One region of the Diaphorobacter sp. ED-3 genome, then DNA from elsewhere that is predicted to be linked to it. Evidence: riboswitches for the same ligand, from Rfam matches in the RefSeq annotation. Region 1 holds a riboswitch; the other holds the start of a gene.

Region 1 (4,405 bases):
ACCGCCGGCACCGCGCTGCTGGCACGCAGCGTCTTCATCGCCGCGGGCGTGGGCGCCTTCGTGCCGCGCGCCATCAAGGCCGAGGGGGTAGAGGCGCTGGCCCCCGGCCAATTGCTCTACCACCCTGACGCCGCCACGGCCACCCGTGCCGCGGCCGGCAAGCGCGTGGTGGTACATGGCGGCGACGAGGCGGCCGTGCAGGCGGCGCTGGACTGCGTGGACGCTGCCGCGCAGGTGCTGCTGCTGCACCGGCGCGATGCCTTCCAGGCCGCGCCCGCGCCGCTGGCGCAACTGCAGGCACTGCGCGAAGCGGGCCGCATCCAGGTCGTGATCGGCCAGATCACGGGCGTGGAGACCATGCCCGGCGGCACCCTGCAGGCGCTGGCCCTGCTGGACCCACAAGGCCAGCCACAGCGCCAGCCGCTGGACCTGCTGCTGGCCTACCTGGGCATCTCCCCCCGCCTGGGGCCCATTGCCGACTGGGGCCTGGCGATGGACCGCAAGCAGCTGACCGTGGACACGGCCACTTTCGCCACCAGCGTCCCCGGCATCTACGCCGTCGGCGACATCAACACCTACCCCGGCAAGCGCAAGCTGATCCTGTGCGGCTTCCACGAAGCCACCCTCGCCGCCTTCGCCGAGGCCGAACGGCAGGCGGGCCACAAGCTGCCCCTGGAATACACCACCAGCAGCGAACGGCTGCAGGCCCGGCTGGGCGTCGCCCCGGCCCGCTGACCTGCGGCGACGGCGCGGCGCGTCCTGCGGCAATGCGCCGGGCGCTATTGAAGCAGGAGCTTGCAGCGCGCGTTCTGCCTTGTTTCCAAATAGAAATCTGTCTAATAATGGCTTGTAGAGTGCGCTGGCAGCTCTATTTTTCATAGCAATTGACGTTTCGGCCATCGGTTCGCGCCTGAAACGGCCGGAACTTCGCACGCGGGCGGCCCTCCACCTGGGGGTTGTCATCCCTCAGTTCCAACTCCAAGGAGATCACCCCGTGCCCTTCGCACTGCCCCTGCCGCATCGCATCCTGTCCAAAGCCCTGGCCGCCGCCGCGCTGGCCCTGCCCCTGCTCATGCCCGCCGGCGTGCAGGCGCGCGAGTTCGTCAGCATCAAGGGCAATGCGGTCAACGTACGCGAGGAGCCCAGCACCCGCTCCGCGACGCTGTGGGAGCTGGGTCGGGGCTATCCGCTGCAGGTGCAGCAGCGCAAGGGCCGGTGGCTCCAAGTGCGGGATTTCGAGGAGCCGCTCGGCTGGGTGTACGCGCCGCTGACCAGCAAGACGCCGCACCGCGTGGTGACGGCACGCGTCGCCAACCTGCGCGCCGGCCCCGGCCAGCAGCACAAGACCGTGGGCAAGCTGCAGCAGCATGAGGTGGTGCGCAGCCTGGGCCAGTCGGGTAGCTGGGCCCGGGTGCAGCGCGAAGACGGGCAAAAGGGCTGGGTGGCCCGGCGCCTGACCTGGGGCTGGTGATATTTCGGGTGCCGCGGCGGTGTGGGCCTGTGGCGCGCGCGGTGCCCGGCGCTCCCTCAGCCGCCCGTTACTCGATCACACGCTGCGCCACCGGCGCATAGCCATGGTTGAGCGGCCCGTGGCCGTGACCGGTGCGCACATCGGCCCCGGCAGCGATCGCGCCCAGAATGTACTGGCGGGCCAACCGCACCGCCTGCGCCAGCGGCTGGCCCAATGCGAGGTGCGCAGCGATCGCCGACGACAAGGTGCAGCCCGTGCCGTGGCCGTTGTGCGTGACGATGCGCGCAGCTTCCAGGCGGTGGCGCTCGTCGCCAGGCAGGGCCAGCACATCCACCACCCGGTCGCCCGGCAGATGCCCGCCCTTGAGCAGCACCGCGCGCGCGCCCAGCGCCAGCAGGTCGGTGGCGGCCGCGTCCAGCGCGCTTTCGTCGGCAATGGCGCGGCCCAGCAGCCAGCCGGCCTCGTCCAGGTTGGGGGTGACCACGGCGGCCAGCGGGAACAGCGCGCGCACCAGCGTGCCCACGGTTTCCTCGGCAATCAGCCGGTCGCCGCTGGTGGCGACCATCACCGGGTCCAGCACCACGTTGGGCAAGCCATGGCGAAGAATCGCGTCGGCCACCACCTGCACCACCTCGGGCGAATGCAGCATGCCGATCTTCACCGCATCCACGCCGATGTCCTCGACCACGGCGTCGATCTGTGCGCGCAGCATCTCGGGCGGAATGCCGTGGATGCCCGTCACGCCGCGCGTGTTCTGCGCGGTGATGGCGGTGATCGCGGTCATGCCGTAGCAGCCCAGGGCGCTGAAGGTCTTCAGGTCGGCCTGAATGCCCGCGCCGCCGCCGCTGTCCGAGCCCGCGATGGTCAACACGCGCGCATAGCGCCGGCCACCGCCGGGCGTCTGTGTCTCTTGGTTCATGGCAAAAATTATCGGCCAAGCCGCAGCGCATTCAACGCAGCCGCGGCAACGCCAGAGCCTGCGCCACGTCAACAACAGGGGCACCACCCCTGTGCTGTAATGCCGGCCACGGACGAAACAGGGGTGTCCCCGCCGCACTAAGAACGTGTTGACGAAAGCGGCAAGCGACTGAGAAATACCCTAAGCACCCGATCCAGGTCATGCTGGCGTGGGGAGTTTCAACAGCATCGGCGCGCCGCGCGCTCCCGTTTTGTCCTTTGGTTGTTTGGCCTGGCCTTTCATCACGGACACGATGCACACTTTCCCCACCCTTCGCTCCTCCTCCCGCGTCACCATCCTGGGCGCGGGCCTCATGGGCCGCCTGCTGGCCGTCGAACTCGCCCGCCAGGGCCACGCCGTTGAGGTGCACGAGGCAGGCACCCGCGCCGCCGAAGGCGCCGCAGCCTACGTGGCCGCCGCCATGGTGGCCCCCCTGGCCGAATCCATCGTGGCCGAGCCCGGCGTGGTGCGCATGGGCGTGCACTCGCTGGCGCGCTGGCCCGAGCTGCTGGCACCGCTGGCCGCACCGGTGTACTTCCAACATGACGGCACGCTGATCCTGTGGCACCGCCAGGACGCGCCCGAAGCCGCGCGCATGCGCCTGAAGTTCGAGCAGACCCAAGGCCTGGTGCCCGGGCTGCCGCGCATGCAGGCGCTGGACAGTGCTGGCGTGGCTGCACTGGAGCCCACGGCCGCACAGCGCTTCCACCAGGGCCTGTACCTGCCCGGCGAGGGCCAATTGGACAACCGCCAGGCCCTGGCCGCGCTGGCCGCCACCATGGACCAGTTGGGCGTGGTCACCCATTGGGGCAGCGCGCGCCAGCCGGCCGACTTCACTCCCGGCCAGGCCGGCCAGCCCGACTGGGTGCTGGACTGCCGGGGCCTGGGCGCGCGTGCGCAATGGCCGCAACTGCGCGGGCTGCGCGGCGAGGTGGTACGCCTGCACGCGCCCGACGTGACGCTGCAGCGCCCAACGCGCATCGTGCATCCCCGCTACCCGATCTACATCGCACCGAAGGAGAACCACCTGTTCGTCATCGGCGCCACCGAGATCGAATCCGACGACATGTCGCCCGCCAGCGTACGCTCCACGCTGGAGCTGCTGAGCGCCGCCTACGCCGTGCACCCGGGCTTTGCCGAGGCGCGTATCCTGGAAATCTCCACCCACTGCCGCCCCACCCTGCCCGACAACCTGCCCGCCGTGCGCGTAGTGCAGGATCGCGTGCTGGAGGTCAACGGTCTGTACCGCCACGGCTTCATGATCGCGCCGGCCATGCTCGATGTGGTCATGCAGGTGCTGAACACGGGACAATCCAAGCTCGCCCCTGAATTCGACCTCTCGCTGCAGCTCGACCGCGAAGCTGCGCTGCACACATGAACGTATTCATCAACCAAAACGCCGTGCAACTGCCCGATGGCGCCACCGTCGCCGACGCCGTGGCCCACCTGGCCCCCCAGCCCCCGTTTGCCGTGGCCGTGAACCTGCAGTTCGTGCCCAGTGCCCGCTATGCCGCGCACGCCCTGCAGTCCGGCGACCAGATCGAAATCATTGCGCCGGTCACCGGCGGTTGAGCCTTTTTCACCCATGAACAGTCCTACCTCTTCCCCCGACACGCTGGTGCTCTACGGCCAGGCGTTCCCGAGCCGCCTGCTGCTGGGCACCGCGCGCTACCCGTCTCCCGCCGTGCTGGAGGCCGCCGTGCAGCGCGCGCGGCCCGCGATGCTCACCGCATCGCTGCGCCGCCAGGGCAGCAACCCGGCCGAATCCGGCAGCAGCTTCTGGGAACTGCTCAAGCGCCTGCAGGTGCCGGTGCTGCCCAACACCGCCGGCTGCCATAGCCTGCAGGAAGCCATCACCACCGCCCATATGGCGCGTGAAGTCTTCGACACCCCCTGGATCAAGCTGGAGCTGATCGGCGACGACTACACGCTGCAGCCCGATACGCTGAACCTGGTGCAGGCGGCCGAGCAACTGG
Region 2 (4,405 bases), 1.5 Mb from region 1:
CGCACGTGCCGGTGAACAGGGCCGCGGTTTCGCGGTGGTGGCCAGCGAAGTGCGCAGCCTGGCGAACCGCTCGGCCGAGGCCGCGCGCGAGATCAAGGCATTGATCCAGGCATCCGTGCAGCAGGTGGATGCCGGCGCCACCCTGGCCGCTGATGCGGGGCGAACCATGGCGCAGGTGGTGGCGGCCATCCAGGACGCCGCGCGCACGATGGCCGACATACGCTCCAGCCACCATGCGCAGCAGCAGGACATCCTCTCCATCCACTCGGCCCTGTCGCGGCTGGACCAGATGACCCAGCAGAACGCGGCCCTCGTGGAAGAGTCCGCGGCCGCCACCGAGAGCTTGCGCGGCCAGGCCCATGAGCTGGCGGCGCAGGTCAGCCGCTTTCGCCTGCCGGGTGAACTGGCGCACGCACTGCCGTCGCCCATGCCCACCCGGCTGCTGGCCGCGGCCTGATACGGCCACTTGGAGCCGGCCTGGCATGGCAGGCCGGCGGCTTTGCGCGGGTCAGTCGGCGCGGTGGATGGGCACGTAGAGCTCGCCGCCCGTGCGGTTGAACTCCTCGGCCTTGGACTGCAGGCCCTGTTGGGCGAATTCGCGCACTTCCTGCGTGATCTTCATCGAGCAGAACTTCGGCCCGCACATGGAGCAGAAGTGCGCCACCTTGGCGCTGTCCTTGGGCAGGGTCTCGTCGTGGTATTCCTTGGCCGTATCGGGGTCCAGGCCCAGGTTGAACTGGTCCTGCCAGCGGAAGTCGAACCGCGCCTGGCTGAGCGCATCGTCACGCGCGCGGGCGCCCGGGTGGCCCTTGGCCACGTCGGCCGCGTGCGCGGCAATCTTGTAGGCAATGATGCCCTGCTTGACATCGTCGCGGTCGGGCAGGCCCAGGTGCTCCTTCGGGGTCACGTAGCACAGCATGGCCGTGCCCATCCAGCCGATCATGGCGGCACCGATGGCGCTGGCGATGTGGTCGTAGCCGGGGGCGATGTCGATGGTCAGCGGGCCCAGGGTGTAGAACGGCGCCTCGTGGCAGGTCTTGAGCTGCTCCGTCATGTTGGCCTGGATCATGTGCATGGGCACGTGGCCGGGGCCTTCGATCATGGTCTGCACGTCGTGCTTCCAGGCAATCTGCGTCAGCTCGCCCAGCGTGTGCAGCTCGGCAAACTGGGCTTCGTCGTTGGCGTCCGAGGCGCAGCCGGGGCGCAGGCCATCGCCCAGGCTGAACGACACGTCGTACGCCTTCATGATGTCGCAGATGTCCTCGAAGTGCGTGTAGAGGAAGCTCTCCTTGTGGTGCGCCATGCACCACTTGGCCATGATGGAGCCGCCACGGGACACGATGCCCGTGCGGCGCGCGGCGGTGAGCTGGATGTAGGCCAGGCGCACGCCCGCGTGGATGGTGAAATAGTCCACGCCCTGCTCGGCCTGCTCGACCAGCGTGTCGCGGAAGATCTCCCAGGTCAGGTCCTCGGCAATGCCGCCGACCTTTTCCAGCGCCTGGTAGATAGGCACCGTGCCGATGGGCACGGGCGAGTTGCGCACGATCCAGTCGCGCGTGGTGTGGATGTTCTTGCCGGTGGACAAGTCCATCACGTTGTCGGCGCCCCAGCGGATGGCCCAGACGAGCTTCTCCACCTCTTCCTCGATGCTCGACGTGACGGCGGAGTTGCCGATGTTGGCGTTGATCTTCACCTTGAAGTTGCGCCCGATGGCCATGGGCTCCACTTCGGGGTGGTTGATGTTGGCGGGAATGATGGCGCGGCCACGGGCGACCTCGTCGCGCACGAACTCGGGCGTGATGATTTTCGGGATGCTCGCACCCAGCGGGTTGCCGGCCAGGCGCTGCTCGCGCGCGGCGTCCTGCATGTATTGCTGCATCCACTCACGGCGACCGTTCTCGCGCAAGGCCACGTATTCCATCTCGGGAGTGACGATGCCCTTCTTCGCGTAGTGCATCTGCGTGACGTTGGCGCCGCTCCTGGCGCGCAGCGGCTGGCGCTGCAGCGCCGCAGCCTCGGCGCGCAGCTGGGCCAGGCGGTCGCCATCCTCGGCCTTCTGGCCGTCGTCCAGCGCCTTGCGCACGCGACCCTCATAGCCCTCGGTGTCACCGCGCGCGGCAATCCATTCGCCCCGCACGCTCGCAAGGCCCTTGCGCACGTCGATCTGCACGGCAGGATCGGTATAGGGGCCGGACGTGTCGTACACGCTCACCACTTCGCCGTTGGTGAGCTGAATGTCGCGCACCGGCACGCGCAGCCCGGGCTGGCTGCCGGCGAGGTAGGACTTGGTGGAAGCGGGAAAGGGTTCGCGCGTGAGCGCAAGCAGGCTGGCGAACTTGTCGGGGGCATTCATGGCGGGCAGCTCCTTCATCGGCGGGATGGATGGAATTGCTCCGCTATCGATCGGATGGACGGACGGAGCACGACCCTTCTTGCGGGTGTACCCGTTCCCCCCTATCCGACTGCAGCTCTTCTTACGCTGGCATGAACCAGATCAAGTTCGCGGTTCCGGCGGTCAGGTCCGCCATCTCAGCACGCCGTTACGTGCACCCCGGAGCGGGGCCGAGTATAGGCGACTTGACCGCCAGCAAGGTGCCTTACAGCAGACGCTCGAGGATCAGCACCAGGAAGAACATGGACGCCGCGATCACGGTCCATTTGACGATGACCAGTCCAAAACGCTTGTAGCGCTGCTGTCCCGTAGCGGCAAAAAAGGCAAACGACACGCCGGCAGCCAGCAGCAGCAGAAGGACAGCCCATCGGAAGATCAACATGCACGCGTCCCCCGTCCATTACCAGGCACGCACCGGCTGTGTGAAACCTGCGGGCGCCTGGCGCTCATTCTCGAAGGTCACGATCTCCCACGCATCCTCGTGGGCCAGCAGTTCGCGCAACAGCAGGTTGTTCATGGCGTGGCCCGAGCGGAAGGCGCTATAGGCCGCCAGCAGCGGCTTGCCAACGAGGTACAGGTCACCCATGGCATCGAGGATCTTGTGGCGGGCGAACTCGGCGTCGTAGCGCAGACCATCGGCGTTGAGCACCTTGTAGTCGTCCATGACGATGGCGTTGTCCAGCCCGCCACCCAGCGCCAGGCCGCTGGAGCGCAGCATCTCCACGTCCTTCGTGAAGCCGAAGGTGCGGGCGCGCGCAATGTCGCGCGCGTAGTTGCCTTCGCCCAGATCGAACTCCGCGCTCTGCCCGGTGGAGTCCACGGCGGGGTGGGCGAAGTCGATGTCGAAGCGCAGCTTGAAGCCATGGTAGGGCTCCAGCCGCGCCCACTTGAGCTGCTGGCCCGTGCCTTCACGCACTTCCACGGGGCGCTTGACCCGTATGAAGCGCTTGGGCGCGTTCTGCAACTCCACCCCCGCGCTTTGCAGCAGGAACACGAAGGAAGCGGACGATCCGTCGAGGATCGGCACCTCCTCCGCCGTGATGTCGATGTAGAGGTTGTCCAGCCCCAGCCCTGCGCAGGCCGACATGAGGTGCTCCACGGTATGCACCTTCGCACCGCCGGCGCCAATGGTCGAGGCCATGCGCGTATCCACGACGGCCGTGGCGGTAATGGGAATGTCCACCGGCTCCGGCAGATCCACGCGGCGGAACACGATCCCCGTGTCCGGCTGTGCCGGGCGCAACGTCAACTCGACCCGCTGGCCGCTGTGCAGGCCTACGCCCACGGCGCGGGTCAGGGTCTTGATGGTGCGTTGCTGAAGCATCCGCCGATTCTAGGCCGCCAGACACGGGCCGGCAGTACCCCTTTTCTATGACGTTGATAGCAGCGAAACGTTCTGCCGCCTGCGCTGCGCGTCGATCTGCAGAAGCGCTGACATACGGACAACGAGCGCGTCGCCGAACAAAATTGGAACAAATGAGGTAATTATGTTAATAAATGTTTACAAAACTCGCCATTTTGGCGAATTTCGGAGAAAGCCCCCCATGACCAAGCTCAGCCTCAAGATGAAGATTCTTGCCATGCTGGGAACGGCGCTGCTCGCGCTGATCGTGATGTCGACCCTGTCGTTGCTGCAGGAGCGCAAGCTCATCATCGACGCCCGCAAGGAAACCCTGACCACCGCCGTGCAGACGGCGCACAGCATCGTCGCCGCTTACAAGGAAGCGGCCGACAAGGGCGCGATGAGCGTAGAGGACGCGCAGAAGGCCGCCAAGGAATCCCTGCGCCTGTCGCGCTACGGCGGTGCGGAAGGCAAGACCGAGTATTTCTACATCTGGACCATGGACAGCCGCGGCGTGATGCACCCCATCAAGCCCGAGTGGGAAGGCCAGGACATGGCCGGCAAGCTCAAGGACGGCGATGGCAACGACCTGCTCAAGCAGATCACGGACGCACTGCAGCGCAGCAAGGATGGCAAGGCGTATGTCTCTGCCAGGTTCATGCGCCCTGGCG

Evidence for each region. Region 1 has a riboswitch for thiamine pyrophosphate ahead of PCQ86_RS10015 (FAD-dependent oxidoreductase). Riboswitches for the same ligand answer to the same signal wherever they lie in the genome.
Region 2: another riboswitch for thiamine pyrophosphate. It lies ahead of thiC (phosphomethylpyrimidine synthase ThiC); the one in region 1 lies ahead of PCQ86_RS10015 (FAD-dependent oxidoreductase).

What each region holds. Positions count from the first base shown of each region.
Region 1 is NZ_CP115182.1:2,026,389-2,030,793, reverse strand. Features, by position in the region: gene PCQ86_RS10030 (NAD(P)/FAD-dependent oxidoreductase) at 1-735, shown strand, start outside; gene PCQ86_RS10025 (SH3 domain-containing protein) at 1,073-1,471, shown strand; gene thiD (bifunctional hydroxymethylpyrimidine kinase/phosphomethylpyrimidine kinase) at 1,539-2,390, opposite strand; TPP riboswitch at 2,500-2,622, shown strand; gene PCQ86_RS10015 (FAD-dependent oxidoreductase) at 2,683-3,807, shown strand; gene thiS (sulfur carrier protein ThiS) at 3,804-4,001, shown strand; gene PCQ86_RS10005 (thiazole synthase) at 4,015-4,405, shown strand, end outside.
Region 2 is NZ_CP115182.1:3,515,258-3,519,662, forward strand. Features, by position in the region: gene PCQ86_RS17040 (methyl-accepting chemotaxis protein) at 1-457, shown strand, start outside; gene thiC (phosphomethylpyrimidine synthase ThiC) at 509-2,353, opposite strand; TPP riboswitch at 2,455-2,564, opposite strand; gene PCQ86_RS17050 (hypothetical protein) at 2,598-2,774, opposite strand; gene lpxC (UDP-3-O-acyl-N-acetylglucosamine deacetylase) at 2,793-3,716, opposite strand; gene PCQ86_RS17060 (methyl-accepting chemotaxis protein) at 3,937-4,405, shown strand, end outside.